Regions from separate parts of the Streptomyces sp. NPDC024017 genome, predicted to be linked through region 2. Evidence: riboswitches for the same ligand, from Rfam matches in the RefSeq annotation. Region 2 holds a riboswitch; each other region holds the start of a gene.
The links. A riboswitch is a leader RNA that binds a small molecule or an ion and turns the genes downstream of it on or off. The one in region 2 is predicted to bind cyclic di-AMP.
Positions count from the first base shown of each region.

Region 1: linked by a shared signal. The riboswitch ahead of AB0G20_RS19145 (transglycosylase family protein) and the one ahead of AB0G20_RS31570 (C40 family peptidase) in region 2 are both predicted to bind cyclic di-AMP.
Region 3: linked by a shared signal. The riboswitch ahead of AB0G20_RS13555 (LysM peptidoglycan-binding domain-containing M23 family metallopeptidase) and the one ahead of AB0G20_RS31570 (C40 family peptidase) in region 2 are both predicted to bind cyclic di-AMP.
Region 4: linked by a shared signal. The riboswitch ahead of AB0G20_RS32760 (NlpC/P60 family protein) and the one ahead of AB0G20_RS31570 (C40 family peptidase) in region 2 are both predicted to bind cyclic di-AMP.

Region 1 covers NZ_JBEZYZ010000006.1:441,751-444,752, forward strand. The annotation lists gene AB0G20_RS19135 (cytochrome P450) at 1-109, shown strand, start outside; gene AB0G20_RS19140 (transglycosylase family protein) at 232-1,188, shown strand; cyclic di-AMP (ydaO/yuaA leader) riboswitch at 1,417-1,583, shown strand; gene AB0G20_RS19145 (transglycosylase family protein) at 1,588-2,271, shown strand; gene eno (phosphopyruvate hydratase) at 2,534-3,002, shown strand, end outside.
Region 2 covers NZ_JBEZYZ010000013.1:181,126-184,127, reverse strand. The annotation lists gene AB0G20_RS31580 (ATP-binding protein) at 1-393, shown strand, start outside; gene AB0G20_RS31575 (DUF6328 family protein) at 591-1,220, opposite strand; gene AB0G20_RS31570 (C40 family peptidase) at 1,303-1,776, opposite strand; cyclic di-AMP (ydaO/yuaA leader) riboswitch at 1,780-1,992, opposite strand; gene AB0G20_RS31565 (hypothetical protein) at 2,329-2,637, opposite strand; gene AB0G20_RS31560 (ATP-dependent Clp protease proteolytic subunit) at 2,645-3,002, opposite strand, start outside.
Region 3 covers NZ_JBEZYZ010000004.1:489,769-492,770, forward strand. The annotation lists gene AB0G20_RS13550 (alpha-galactosidase) at 1-1,271, shown strand, start outside; cyclic di-AMP (ydaO/yuaA leader) riboswitch at 1,580-1,741, shown strand; gene AB0G20_RS13555 (LysM peptidoglycan-binding domain-containing M23 family metallopeptidase) at 1,746-2,672, shown strand; gene AB0G20_RS13560 (DUF6250 domain-containing protein) at 2,842-3,002, shown strand, end outside.
Region 4 covers NZ_JBEZYZ010000014.1:103,771-106,772, reverse strand. The annotation lists gene pcrA (DNA helicase PcrA) at 1-1,074, opposite strand, end outside; cyclic di-AMP (ydaO/yuaA leader) riboswitch at 1,389-1,561, shown strand; gene AB0G20_RS32760 (NlpC/P60 family protein) at 1,570-2,748, shown strand; gene AB0G20_RS32755 (hypothetical protein) at 2,827-3,002, shown strand, end outside.

The DNA.
Region 1 (3,002 bases), on a different contig from region 2:
GGCGGATCCGGCCGAGCTGAGATGGCGCGGCGGCCTCATCATGCGCGGGCTGCGCACGCTGCCGGTGGAGTTCTCACCGACGGGAGGTGACGAAACATCAGGACTGTGATCTTCACGTGATCTGCGCGGCATTAACTTGTGACAAGTGATCGTCTGCCGATACGTTCACCCATCAACGCGGCCCGGGATTCCGGACGCGTCGGTCACTGATGCCTCGTGAAAGGTCTCCGTATGCTCTCCGGGAACGGTCGGCACCGTCGCCCTCGCCAGGCTCCGGCTCTCCTCGTCGCGGCCGGAGTGACCGGCTCCGCCATCGCGATCCCGCTCCTCGGGGCCTCCGGTGCCAGTGCGGCCGACGGCACGACCTGGGACCGGGTCGCGGACTGCGAGACCGGCGGCGCCTGGAGCCAGAACAGCGGCAACGGCTACTACGGCGGCCTGCAACTGTCCCAGGAGGACTGGGAGAACCACGGCGGCCTCGACTACGCCGCGAGCGCCGACCTGGCCAGCCGCTCCCAGCAGATAGCCGTGGCGGAGAGAATCCTCGCCGACCAGGGGGTCGGCGCGTGGCGCACCTGCGGACTGCTCTCCGGGCTCCAGCAGGACAAGGGGTCGGATTCGTCCGACTCGTCTGAATCATCCGGGTCTGAGGACTCGCCCGGTCTGCTCGACTCGCTGGGTTCGTCTCCTTCCGCGAGTCCTTCCTCGTCTTCGTCGTCGCCTGACACGTCGTCATCGTCGGATGACGAAACCGCCAAGCCGGGCAAGTCGTCCGCATCCTCCGACTCGTCGCAGGACCGGCAGTCCGACGGTTCTCCGTCGGCCACCCCCGAGAGCGGCCGGTCCGGCAACTCGCAGCAGAGCGACGACTCCTCGGCGCCGACAGACGCCGGCTCCGGCCGCCATCGCGGTCCCAGTGCCGACGAGACCGGCACGCCCGAGAGCGGCCGTGCGGACGAGTCCACGGGCCGTCACTCCTCGCGCGGTGACGAGGCCTCCGCTGACGCGTCCGAAGGTGCCTACATCGTGGGCGTCGGCGACAGCCTCTGGTCCATCGCCGACGCCCTTCGGGTCAGCGGCGGATGGCACGCGCTCTACGACGGCAACGAGAAGGCCGTCGGTACCGACCCGAACCTCATCCACCCCGGTCAGAAGCTCACGGTGGAGGGCGAAGGGGACGAGGAGTAGCTGTTCGGGCAGTGCGGAAACGTTGGCGGAAGTCGCCCCCAAACCGCACGAGTTCGCGTCATGATTCGCGGAGAATGTCCCGTTTGAGGCCCGTGAGAGATAGATCTCAGAAGCCCTGATCGTCTTTGAAATTCCGCGGATCGCGTGTCTACGGTCGTGACCGCTCGTCACCACGAGCCCCGGCTGCCGCAACGCCGAATCCTGCCAGCGGCCGTACGGGAACAGTCGTCGCGTCAAGCGCCGTAGGCAGGAGCGGGGGACCCAAGGTAGGTGCCCGACCGGCCAGTTGTGCCGGAAGGGCTTGGGGTGAAGCCGTGTCCCGGGAGGGACGCGGCCGGGCAACTCAACCGGCCCGAACCCGACAGCTCACCTCGCAGGCGTCGGTGAGGGGATCTCTCCATGCTGTTTTCCGGCAAGGGCACGCACCGCCGTCCGTCCAAGGCCTCTCGGGTCATCGCCATCGCCGGTGTCACCGGTGCCGCCGTCGCCGCCCCGCTGATGGCGGCCGGCAACGCCTCCGCCGCCACCGCCTCCGAGTGGGACACCGTCGCCCAGTGCGAGTCCGGCGGCAACTGGTCCATCAACACCGGCAACGGCTACTACGGCGGTCTGCAGTTCTCCGCCTCCACCTGGTCCGGTTACGGCGGCACCAAGTACGCCTCCACCGCCGACCAGGCCACCAAGGAGCAGCAGATCGAGATCGCCGAGAAGGTCCTGGCGAGCCAGGGCAAGGGCGCCTGGCCGGTCTGCGGCAAGGGCCTGTCGAGCGCCGGCTACACCGGCGGCGGCTCCTCGAGCGACTCCGGCAGCTCCTCCGAGCAGAGCACCGAGTCCCGCGAGACCCAGCAGCCGGCCTCCCGCTCCGACGAGCGTCCGGCGGCCAAGAAGACCGTCACCACCCCGACCGGCAAGAAGGTCGAGAAGGGCGACGGCGAGTACAAGGTCGTCAAGGGTGACACCCTCAGCTCGATCGCCGAGGACAAGAAGGTCAAGGGCGGCTGGGAGAAGCTCTACCAGCTGAACAAGGACATCATCGACGATGCCAACCTCATCTACACGGGCCAGCAGCTGCACCTGAAGTAAGCAGCGGCCCACCCGGACCCGCCCAGGGTCCACGGTCTCCCCGCCCCGGTGCGTCATCCCCCGTACGCACCGGGGCGGGGTTTTTTCGGCAACGGGCTTTGTTCCGTTCGGAAACAATTTACTCTCGGTTCTGTCCATGGGGTGGGCGACCCGGTGGCCGATCGCCCGGAGCCGGTTAGGCTCATGTCGCGAGCCACCGGGCCCGCACCTCGCCGGGTCCACGCGACCCGCGTCACCGCGTCACACCAAGAAGGAGATGCTCGTGCCGTCCATCGACGTCGTCGTAGCCCGGGAAATCCTGGACTCCCGAGGCAACCCCACGGTCGAGGTCGAGGTCGGCCTCGACGACGGCAGCACCGGTCGTGCCGCCGTCCCGTCCGGCGCCTCCACGGGCGCCTTCGAGGCCATCGAGCTCCGCGACGGCGACTCGAACCGCTACCTCGGCAAGGGTGTGGAGAAGGCCGTGCTCGCGGTCATCGAGCAGATCGGCCCGGAGCTGGTCGGCTACGACGCCACCGAGCAGCGTCTGATCGACCAGGCCATGTTCGACCTGGACGCCACCGACAACAAGGGCTCCCTCGGCGCCAACGCCATCCTCGGCGTCTCCCTCGCCGTCGCCCACGCCGCCTCCGAGGCCAGCGACCTGCCGCTGTTCCGCTACCTGGGCGGCCCCAACGCGCACCTGCTGCCGGTGCCGATGATGAACATCCTGAACGGCGGCTCGCACGCCG
Region 2 (3,002 bases):
GCCTACGTGGTGGGCACGCTGGCGGAGTGGGGCCTGCCGGCGGACACGGAAGTGTCCGACACCGTCCGGCTCATCATCTCCGAACTCGCCACCAACGCCGTCCAGCACACCTTCGGCCAGTCGCCCACGTTCACCGTGGACGTCGAGCTCGACCGCGACGAGCACCTGCGCATCGGTGTCACGGACAGCCACCCGCGTTTCCCCAGACGCCTGCCCGCCGCCGTCCAGCAGGACAACGGCCGAGGGCTGGTCATCATCCGCTGGCTGACCGCGGAATGCGGCGGCAGACTCCGCATCCGCCCCACCCGCGAGGGCGGCAAGACCATCTCGATCGAACTCCCGTGGGTCGTTCCGGTCCAGCCGGTGACGACGGTGGTCCAGCAGGAGCCGTAGAGCTCACCCACGTCCGCCGCTCCACCCCGTCTGCCGCGGCACAGGGCCACGCCCTCGCAGCAGGGCCCGAGAGACCTCCCCAACCCCTCCGCCGGACGGGCCGTCTCGCCCGCCCCGGCCCGCGCGACCGACATCCGGGCCGCCCGCACGGCTACGACGCCCCTCCGAGCCTCGCGACCCGCCGGAGCCCGCGGCCGTCACCGCTGCCGTGCCGACGCCTCCCGGTGCGCTGCCGTCCCTCGAAGCCCCGACGGCTGCTTGACGGTACGCCGCAGCGGTGCGGGGATCCTGACGTCGCTCCGGGCCGGCTCCTCCTCGGTGGTCCCCCCGGTGCCGTCCGCCTCCCCACGCAGCCCCGCCCGCCGCACCAGCCGCGGGAGCAGCCCCCACAGGCCGACGCAGACCAGGAAGGTCGCGGCGCCCGCGGCGATACCACCGGTCCGGCCCGTGGTCACGTCGACCACCAGCAACACGGAACCGCTGAACGCGAACACCAGCACGCTCAGGCCGGTGGTGGCCAGTCGCGAGGAAACCTGGACGATGCGGGGCTTGGCGCCCTGCTGGAAGAGGGAGCGGTGCAGCGCGGCCGGTGCGGTGAAGAGCGCGGCGGCGAGGACGGCCAGCAGCAGCGTGATGACGTAGGTGACGCGCTGGACCGTGTCGAGGTCCTCGAAACGCGACGTGAAGGCCAGCGACAGCAGGAAGGCGAAGAGGATCTGCACACCCGTTTGGGTGACGCGGAGTTCCTGGAGCAGCTCGACGAAGTTGCGGTCGGCGCGTTGCAGCGGAGTCTCGTTGCGCGCGGTGCAGGGACGGTGCTCGGCCATGGGGTCACGGGTATCCACGTGAGCCCATGTCACGCTCCGGCGCGCGGCGGCGTGTCAGGGACGCCGCCGCACGCCGGGCGGGTCACTTCACGCGCCCGTACCAGACGCTCTTGGTCCAGATCTTCTGCAGTCGCACCACGTCTCCGCTCTTCGGGGAGTGCCAGAGCTTGTTCTTACCCGCGTAGATACCGACGTGGTACACGTTGCTGCCCGAGTGGAAGAACACCAGGTCTCCCGCCTTGCGGTTCTTGGCGGAGATGTGGCGCGTCTTGTTGTACTGCTGGGCAGCCGTGCGGGGGAGCTTCTTGCCGGCCTTCTTGAACGAGTAGAGCGTGAGCCCGGAGCAGTCGAACCGGTGCGGACCGGTGGCCCCGTACTTGTAGGGTGAACCCTTCTTGGAGGCCGCGATCTGGAGTGCCTTGGTCGCCGGTGTGGCTGCCGCGGCCTCGGAGGCGAAGCCGGGCGCCACGATCGAGCCGCCCACGGCGGCGATGGTGAGCGCCGAGGCCGTGCCGGCCCGGGCCATGAGCGACGGGACACGATTGAGCGCAGTCATGCGCAACCCTTCGTCAGCCGCCTGTGAAGGATGACCTGTCGGATTCGGGCTGACAAAGTTGCCCGGCCGCTGACGCGGCTTCACCCCAAGGGCTGCTCGTGTCCGGTCATGGCGTGACCGTCCCGGCGACCCGTCGTGCTTGGGTCCTCCACTCCTGCCGATCCACTCCTGTCGACCGGTCATCCGGGCGGCGGCAGGACTCGGCGTCCGCCCGGATCGCCCCGCCACAGCGGCGGGGGCTTGTCGTCAGACAGGGATCTTGGCTCATGGCTGTCCGGATTTCCCAACGGAACCGGGGATTTGTGTTGTTACTCACCACTCACCCGTTCGGGTGGACACGTGTGCGTTCGAGCCACTGTCCACGGGTTCGCGGAGCGCCGGACCAGCGACGGAATGCCCCATTCCGTCCGCGGGCTACGCGCGTTGCGCAACTGAAACGGTCCCAAAATTGGTCTCCCCCCTACTCCGAACAGGGGTACGTCTTTTGGTCCGTTTCAACTCAGGTCCGGACGCTCCGCCGACGGGGCGGGAGTCCGGACCGACGGTTGCGCGTCAACTGACGGACTCCGGGGGCAGGGTGAGCCGGGCCGTGCGCCGCTCGCCGTCCAGCACCCGCAGCGCCCGGGTCAGCGTGCCGGCGTGCAGTTCCGTCTCGCCCCGCTGGTGCATCAGGGTCAGCGCGTCACGCAGCGCGGTCGCCTTGCCGACCAGGGCCTGGGCGGCACGCAGTCCGCGGTAGGTGTCGCCGTCCTGGGCCGGGTTGATACGGCCGAGCAGGTCGACGACCTCGAGGTAACGGTCGATCAGTTCCGCCTCGGCGCGTGTCAGGGCGGGCAGCGGCGGCAGTTCGGGCGGGAGCACCTGGGCCTCACTGTCCGGTCGGCGGGGCCAGGGTGGCCTTGCGGCTGGGGATGATCCCGTCCACCAGGCCGTACTCCACCGCCTCCTGGGCGGTGAGGATCTTGTCCCGCTCGATGTCCGCGCTCACCTGCTCGCGGGTGCGGCCCGTGTGCAGCGCGAGGATCTCCTCCATCCGGCTCCGGATGCGCGTCAACTCGTCGGCCTGGATCGCCAGATCGCGGGCCTGCCCCCGGATCGGCTCGGGCAGGGCGGGCTGATGGATCACCAGGCGGGCGTCGGGCAGCGCGAATCGCTTGCCGGGCGTGCCCGCCGCCAGCAGTACCGAGGAGGCGGCACCGGCCTGGCCCAGGCAGATCGTCTCCACG
Region 3 (3,002 bases), on a different contig from region 2:
GGAGCGACGGCGGCTTCGGCGGGGCGAGCCGTGCCTGGCACGCGTACCAGCGGGCGTACGTGATCCCGGACGCCGGCCGGGACCGGCCGGTGCTGTTCAACTCCTGGGAAGCCACCGAGTTCGACATCTCCGAGGAGCAGCAGCGGGCGCTCGCCGAGCGGGCCGCCGCCATGGGCGTGGAGCTGTTCGTGGTCGACGACGGCTGGTTCGGGGCGCGCACCAGCGACCGGGCCGGGCTCGGCGACTGGACCCCGAATCCCGACCGCTTCCCGGGCGGGCTGAAGCCGCTCGCCGACCACGTGCACGGCCTCGGCATGCAGTTCGGGATCTGGGTCGAGCCCGAGATGGTCAACCCGGACAGCGACCTGTACCGCGCGCACCCGGACTGGGTGCAGTACCAACCGGGACGAAAGAGGACGGAGTTCCGCAATCAGCTCGTACTGAACCTGGCCCGCGAAGACGTCCGGGAGTACCTGTGGGAGCAGCTCGACGCGCTCCTCTCCCGTGCTCCGATCGACTACGTCAAGTGGGACTTCAACCGCTGCTTCACCGACGCCGGCTGGCCGGACGACCCTTACCCGCAGCGGCTGTGGATCGACCACGTGCACGGCTTGTACGCCCTGCTGGACCGGCTGCGGGCCGCCCACCCGGGCGTCGCCTTCGAGTCCTGCTCGGGCGGTGGCGGGCGGATCGACCTCAGCGTGCTGAGCCGCACGGACCAGGTGTGGACCTCCGACAACACCGACCCGCTCGACCGGCTCGCCATCCAGCACGGCTTCAGCCAGATCCATCCGGCCCGGGTCATGGCCGCCTGGGTCACCGACAGCCCGAACGCCATGCTCAACCGGCGGGCCAGCTCCCTGCGGTTCCGCTTCGTCAGTGCCATGGCCGGCGTGCTGGGCGTCGGCGGCGACCTCACGAAGTGGACGAGCGAGGAGCTCGCCGAGGCGCGGGAGTGGGTGGGGCTCTACAAGGAGATCCGGCCGGTGGTGCAGCGCGGTGATCTGTACCGGCTGCGTCCCCCGGAGGGCGGACTGAGCGCCGTGCAGTACGCCCTCGGCGACGAGACCGTCGTCCTCGCCTGGCTCCAGGCGCAGCGCTACGGCGAGGCCGTGCCGGCGCTCCGGCTGCGCGGCCTCGACCCGGCGGCATCGTACGAATGCCTCGAAACGGGCGAAGTTCACCGAGGGGCCGTACTGCTCCATCACGGACTGCGGGTCGGCCTGTGCGGGGATCTGGACGCCACGGTCGTCCGCCTTAAGCGGAAGTAGCCCTTCTGTCCGAATAGGGCGCTTAAGTCGTTAAGGGGTAACGTGCCCCGATCGTAAAGGAGATGAGGTCGGGGTGCGTGACCATCGTCATATTCGTGACGATGTGTTGTTGCCATGTTCACGTAATTCTGGCGTTATTCAGGGATATTGAGGAAAGCGGGAGATCCGTAATCCACGCTCGGTGACGTCACATGTGCCGACGCGTCAAGAAAAACACCGTCATGGGCAACCGCAAGCTTGTCCTATTGCGTCGTGGTCGCTTACGTTCCACACCAATCCGGACGGACGCCTAATCCTGCCGCCGCCCGGAGCCCCACACACTGACCCGACGTACGGCAGGAGCGGGGGACCCACAGGTAAGACGCCTGTTCCGGTTCCCGGAACGGCTTGGGGTTAAGCCGCGCCCTGGCGCGGCCGGGCATCTCCAGCTCGCACCCGACAGCTCACCTCGCAGGCGACGGAGAGGAATTCGCCATGCCCGCGAAGGGTAAGCACCGCCGCCCCAAGACTCAGCGTTTCACCCGCTCCATCGCCGTCGCCGGAACCGGCGGGGCCGCCCTCGCCCTGCCGCTCATGGGGGCCGCCGGCGCCCACGCCGCCACCCCGCAGTCGGCTCCTGAAAAGGCCGTCCAGTCCGCTCCGGCCGCCGAGAAGAAGGCTGCCGAAAAGGCCAATGGTGCCCGCACGTACACCGTGAAGGCCGGCGACTACCTCGCGAAGATCGCCGACGACCAGAACGTCAGCGGCGGCTGGAAGAAGCTCTACGCGGACAACCGCGACGCCGTCGGCTCCGACCCGTCGCTGATTCACCCGGGCCTGAAGCTGTCGATCGGCAAGAAGGCGGCGAGCGCGCCGAAGCCCGCGGCCCCGTCCGCGCCGAAGTCGTCGGCCTCCAAGTCGTCCGCCGCCGAGTCGGCCCCGAAGGCGGAGACCGCCGCGAAGCCGGCCGCCGCCAAGCCCGCCGCCAAGCCCGCCGCCGAGAGCAACTCCAGCGGCTACGCCCTCCCGGTGGACGGTGCCACCGTCGGCACGCCGTACCGCATGTCCGGCAGCATGTGGTCCAGCGGTTACCACACCGGTGTCGACTTCGTCGTCCCGACCGGCACCTCCCTCAAGGCCGTCGGCGCGGGCACGGTCGTCTCCGCCGGCTGGGGCGGCGCCTACGGCAACCAGGTCGTCATCAAGCTGAACGACGGCCACTACGCCCAGTACGCCCACCTGTCCCAGCTCTCCGTCTCGGCCGGCCAGACCGTGACCGCCGGGCAGCAGGTCGGCCTGTCGGGCGCGACCGGCAACGTGACCGGACCGCACCTGCACTTCGAGATCCGCACCACGCCGGACTACGGCTCCGACGTGGACCCGGTCGCCTTCCTGCGCTCGCACGGCGTCTCCGTCGGCTGACCGACCGCACGACCACCTGCCTGACACGCGACCGAAGGCCGGACCCCGATCCCCGGGTCCGGCCTTCGGTGTGTCCGCCTCGAACGCCTCAAGGGATCGACAGGGGGCGGCAGTTGCGACACAGTGATCGCATCGTGAGTGCAAGCGCTTTCTGAAGGAGCTGTGCCCCGTGCCGACCACCCGCAGAACGTTCGCAGCCCTGGCAGCCGGAGCCGCTCTGGCGACCATCGCCCCGCCCGGGAGCGCGAGTGCCGCCCCCGGGCGCCGACGCCTCATCGCTCACGACGACTTCTGCCACGGCCTCGGCCAATGGGTCGCCGAACTCCAGGA
Region 4 (3,002 bases), on a different contig from region 2:
CTCGAGCAGGATCGTCGTGGCGTCCGGGTAGTCCTCCTCGAACTGGAGGATGTTGCGGATCGTCGCGCCGCGGAAGGCGTAGATCGACTGGTCGGCGTCGCCCACCACGCACAGCTCGGCGGGCGGGACCTCGGCCTCGGGCGGTACGTCGACGGGGTGCTCGGAGGTGCCGACCAGCTCGCGGACCAGGGCGTACTGGGCGTGGTTGGTGTCCTGGTACTCGTCCACCAGGACGTGCCGGAAGCGGCGGCGGTAGTGCTCGGCGACGTCCGGGAAGGCGCGCAGCAGATTGACCGTCGTCATGATCAGGTCGTCGAAGTCGAGGGCGTTCGCCTCGCGCAGCCGCGACTGGTACATGGCGTAGGCCTGGGCGAGCGTCTTCTCGAAGCCGTCGGTGGCCTGGGCTGCGAAGTCCTCCTCGTCGATCAGCTCGTTCTTCAGGTTGCTGATCTTGGCGCTGAAGGACTTCGGCGGGAAGCGCTTGGGGTCGAGGTCCAGGTCACGGCAGACCAGGGCCATCAGACGCTTGGAGTCGGCGGCGTCGTAGATCGAGAAGGAGGAGGTGAAGCCGAGCTTCTTGCTCTCCCGCCGCAGGATGCGCACGCACGCGCTGTGGAACGTCATGACCCACATGGCGTTCGCGCGCGGGCCGACGAGCTGCTCGACGCGCTCCTTCATCTCGCCGGCGGCCTTGTTGGTGAAGGTGATCGCGAGGATCTGGCCCGGGTGCGCGCCGCGCTCGGCGAGCAGGTGGGCGATGCGGTGCGTGAGCACCCGGGTCTTGCCTGAGCCGGCGCCGGCCACGATGAGCAGCGGGGAGCCGGAGTGGACGACGGCGGCGCGCTGGTTGTCGTTCAGCCCCTCCAGGAGGGCGGCGGTGTCCACCACCGGGCGGGGGGCGCCGTCCCGGTAGTAGGCGTCCCGGTCCGGGGGCACGTCGAACTTCCCGCCGAACAGATCGTCCGGAATCGGCTCCGGAACGTGATCGTCCTCGGGTGGCGGCGGGGGCTCGTCCGCGGGGCCCCGCTGGGCCTGGAGGTTCGCCAGGAAGCTGTCGTCAAAGAGGCTGCTCATCGCTCTCCGAGTCTAGGGCGCCCCACTGACAGCCCGCCGCCGCCCTGAGAACATCGCCCCGCTCCCGGCATCCCGCCGACCGCCCGGCGGCCCATTGTCGCCCTCCATGACCGCTTGATCACGGTCTGCCACACCCCCCGCAATTGCGGACCATCCATGACCAACCATCCCTGATCATTCACTCTCCGCAACGCTCAGGAATAAGGTCACGAAAATGTATCGGGCATATCACCCATCAACCTTCACAAGGGCCACACGAGTTGGCTACCGTGCGACCAGGCCGCACGACCCCCACCGGCGAACGTCGCCGGGCCGCGCGGCCTCCGCCGAGTCCGGCGTGCCGCAGCGGCAGCCGGAGCCGGGGACCCAACCGTGAACCTGGGGTGAATCGGCCCGACTCCCTGTGCGGAGAAGGCCGTAGGGCAAACCTTCCGAACCACCCGCCCGAACCCGACAGCTAACCCGGTAGGCGGAACATGGAAGGAGTCGCCTCCCTTGGCGTCGCACCGCAAGTCGCGTCCTACGGGTACGCGCGTGGCAGGCATACGGACCCCCGCCCTCGCAACGGCGGCCCTCACGTCCGTGGCCCTGCTGTCCCAGTCGGCCAACGCCGCACCCGAGGCCGACGACAAGCCCAGCCTCGAGGAAGTCGAGAAGAAGGTCGACGACCTGTACCGCCAGGCCGAGTCGGCGACCGACAAGTACAACGCGGCCAAGGAGAAGACCGCGAAGCAGCGCAAGCGCGTCGACACCCTCCTGGACGACGTCGCCCAGCGCACCCAGAAGCTCAACGAGGCGCGCGAGGAGCTGGGTTCCTTCGCCTCCGCCCAGTACCGCACCGGCGCCGCCGCCCCGGACACGGCGACGTTCCTGCTCGCGGACACCCCGCAGGACTACTTCGACCAGAACCAGCTGATGGACCGGATGACGGGCCGTCAGAAGGTCGCGGTCGACGACTACGTCACGCAGCAGTCCGAGACGATGAAGAAGCGCCAGGAGGCCACCGACAGCCTGGAGACGCTGACCGAGTCGCAGGGCGATCTGAAGACGGCCAAGGCCACCGTCCAGCGCAAGCTCGCCGACGCGCGCGAGCTGATGTCGAAGCTGACCGCCGAGGAGAAGGCCCGGCTCGCGGCGATCGAGAAGGAGAAGCGCGAGGAGGCGGCCCGCAAGGCCGCCGAGCTGGCCCGGCAGCAGGCCGCGCAGCAGAAGGCGCAGGACGAGGCCGCTCAGCAGCAGGACAGCGGGTCTACGTCCTCGGGGTCCTCGACCTCCGGCTCGTCCACCTCGACAGCCCCGGCCGACTCCTCGTACGCCACCAAGGCCGACAAGGCGCTCGCCTTCGCCCGCGCCCAGATCGGCAAGCCGTACGTGTGGGGCGCCGTCGGACCCGGCTCCTACGACTGCTCCGGCCTCACCCAGGCCGCCTGGAAGGCCGCCGGCGTCACCCTGCCGCGCACCACCTACGACCAGGTGAACGCCGGCACCACGGTCCCGCTCTCCCAGGCCCAGCCCGGTGACCTGGTCTTCTTCTACGACGACGTCACCCACGTCGGGATCTACATCGGCAACGGCATGATGATCCACGCCCCGAAGCCCGGCACGTACGTGCGCGAGGAGTCGATCTACTACGACGGCGAGTCGGCGATCCACAGCGTGGTGCGCCCGGCCTGAGAAGTCCGCTCACGTTTTTGAGGGGCACGCGCGCGTGCCCCTCTCGTAACGCGCGCGGCGCTCTCTAGCATCGGCGCTATGTCCGGTCCCTCCCCGTTTGCCACCTGGTGGGCGACGTATGCGCTGGCGACCGGCATCGTGTCGGTCGGTCTCGACCCGGCGGGGTACGAGGTCCTCTCCCGCATCGCCCTCGCCCTGGCCTGCGCGGCCTGGCTGGTGGCGGCCGCGGGGCTCGCCCAGCGGACGCACGGCGG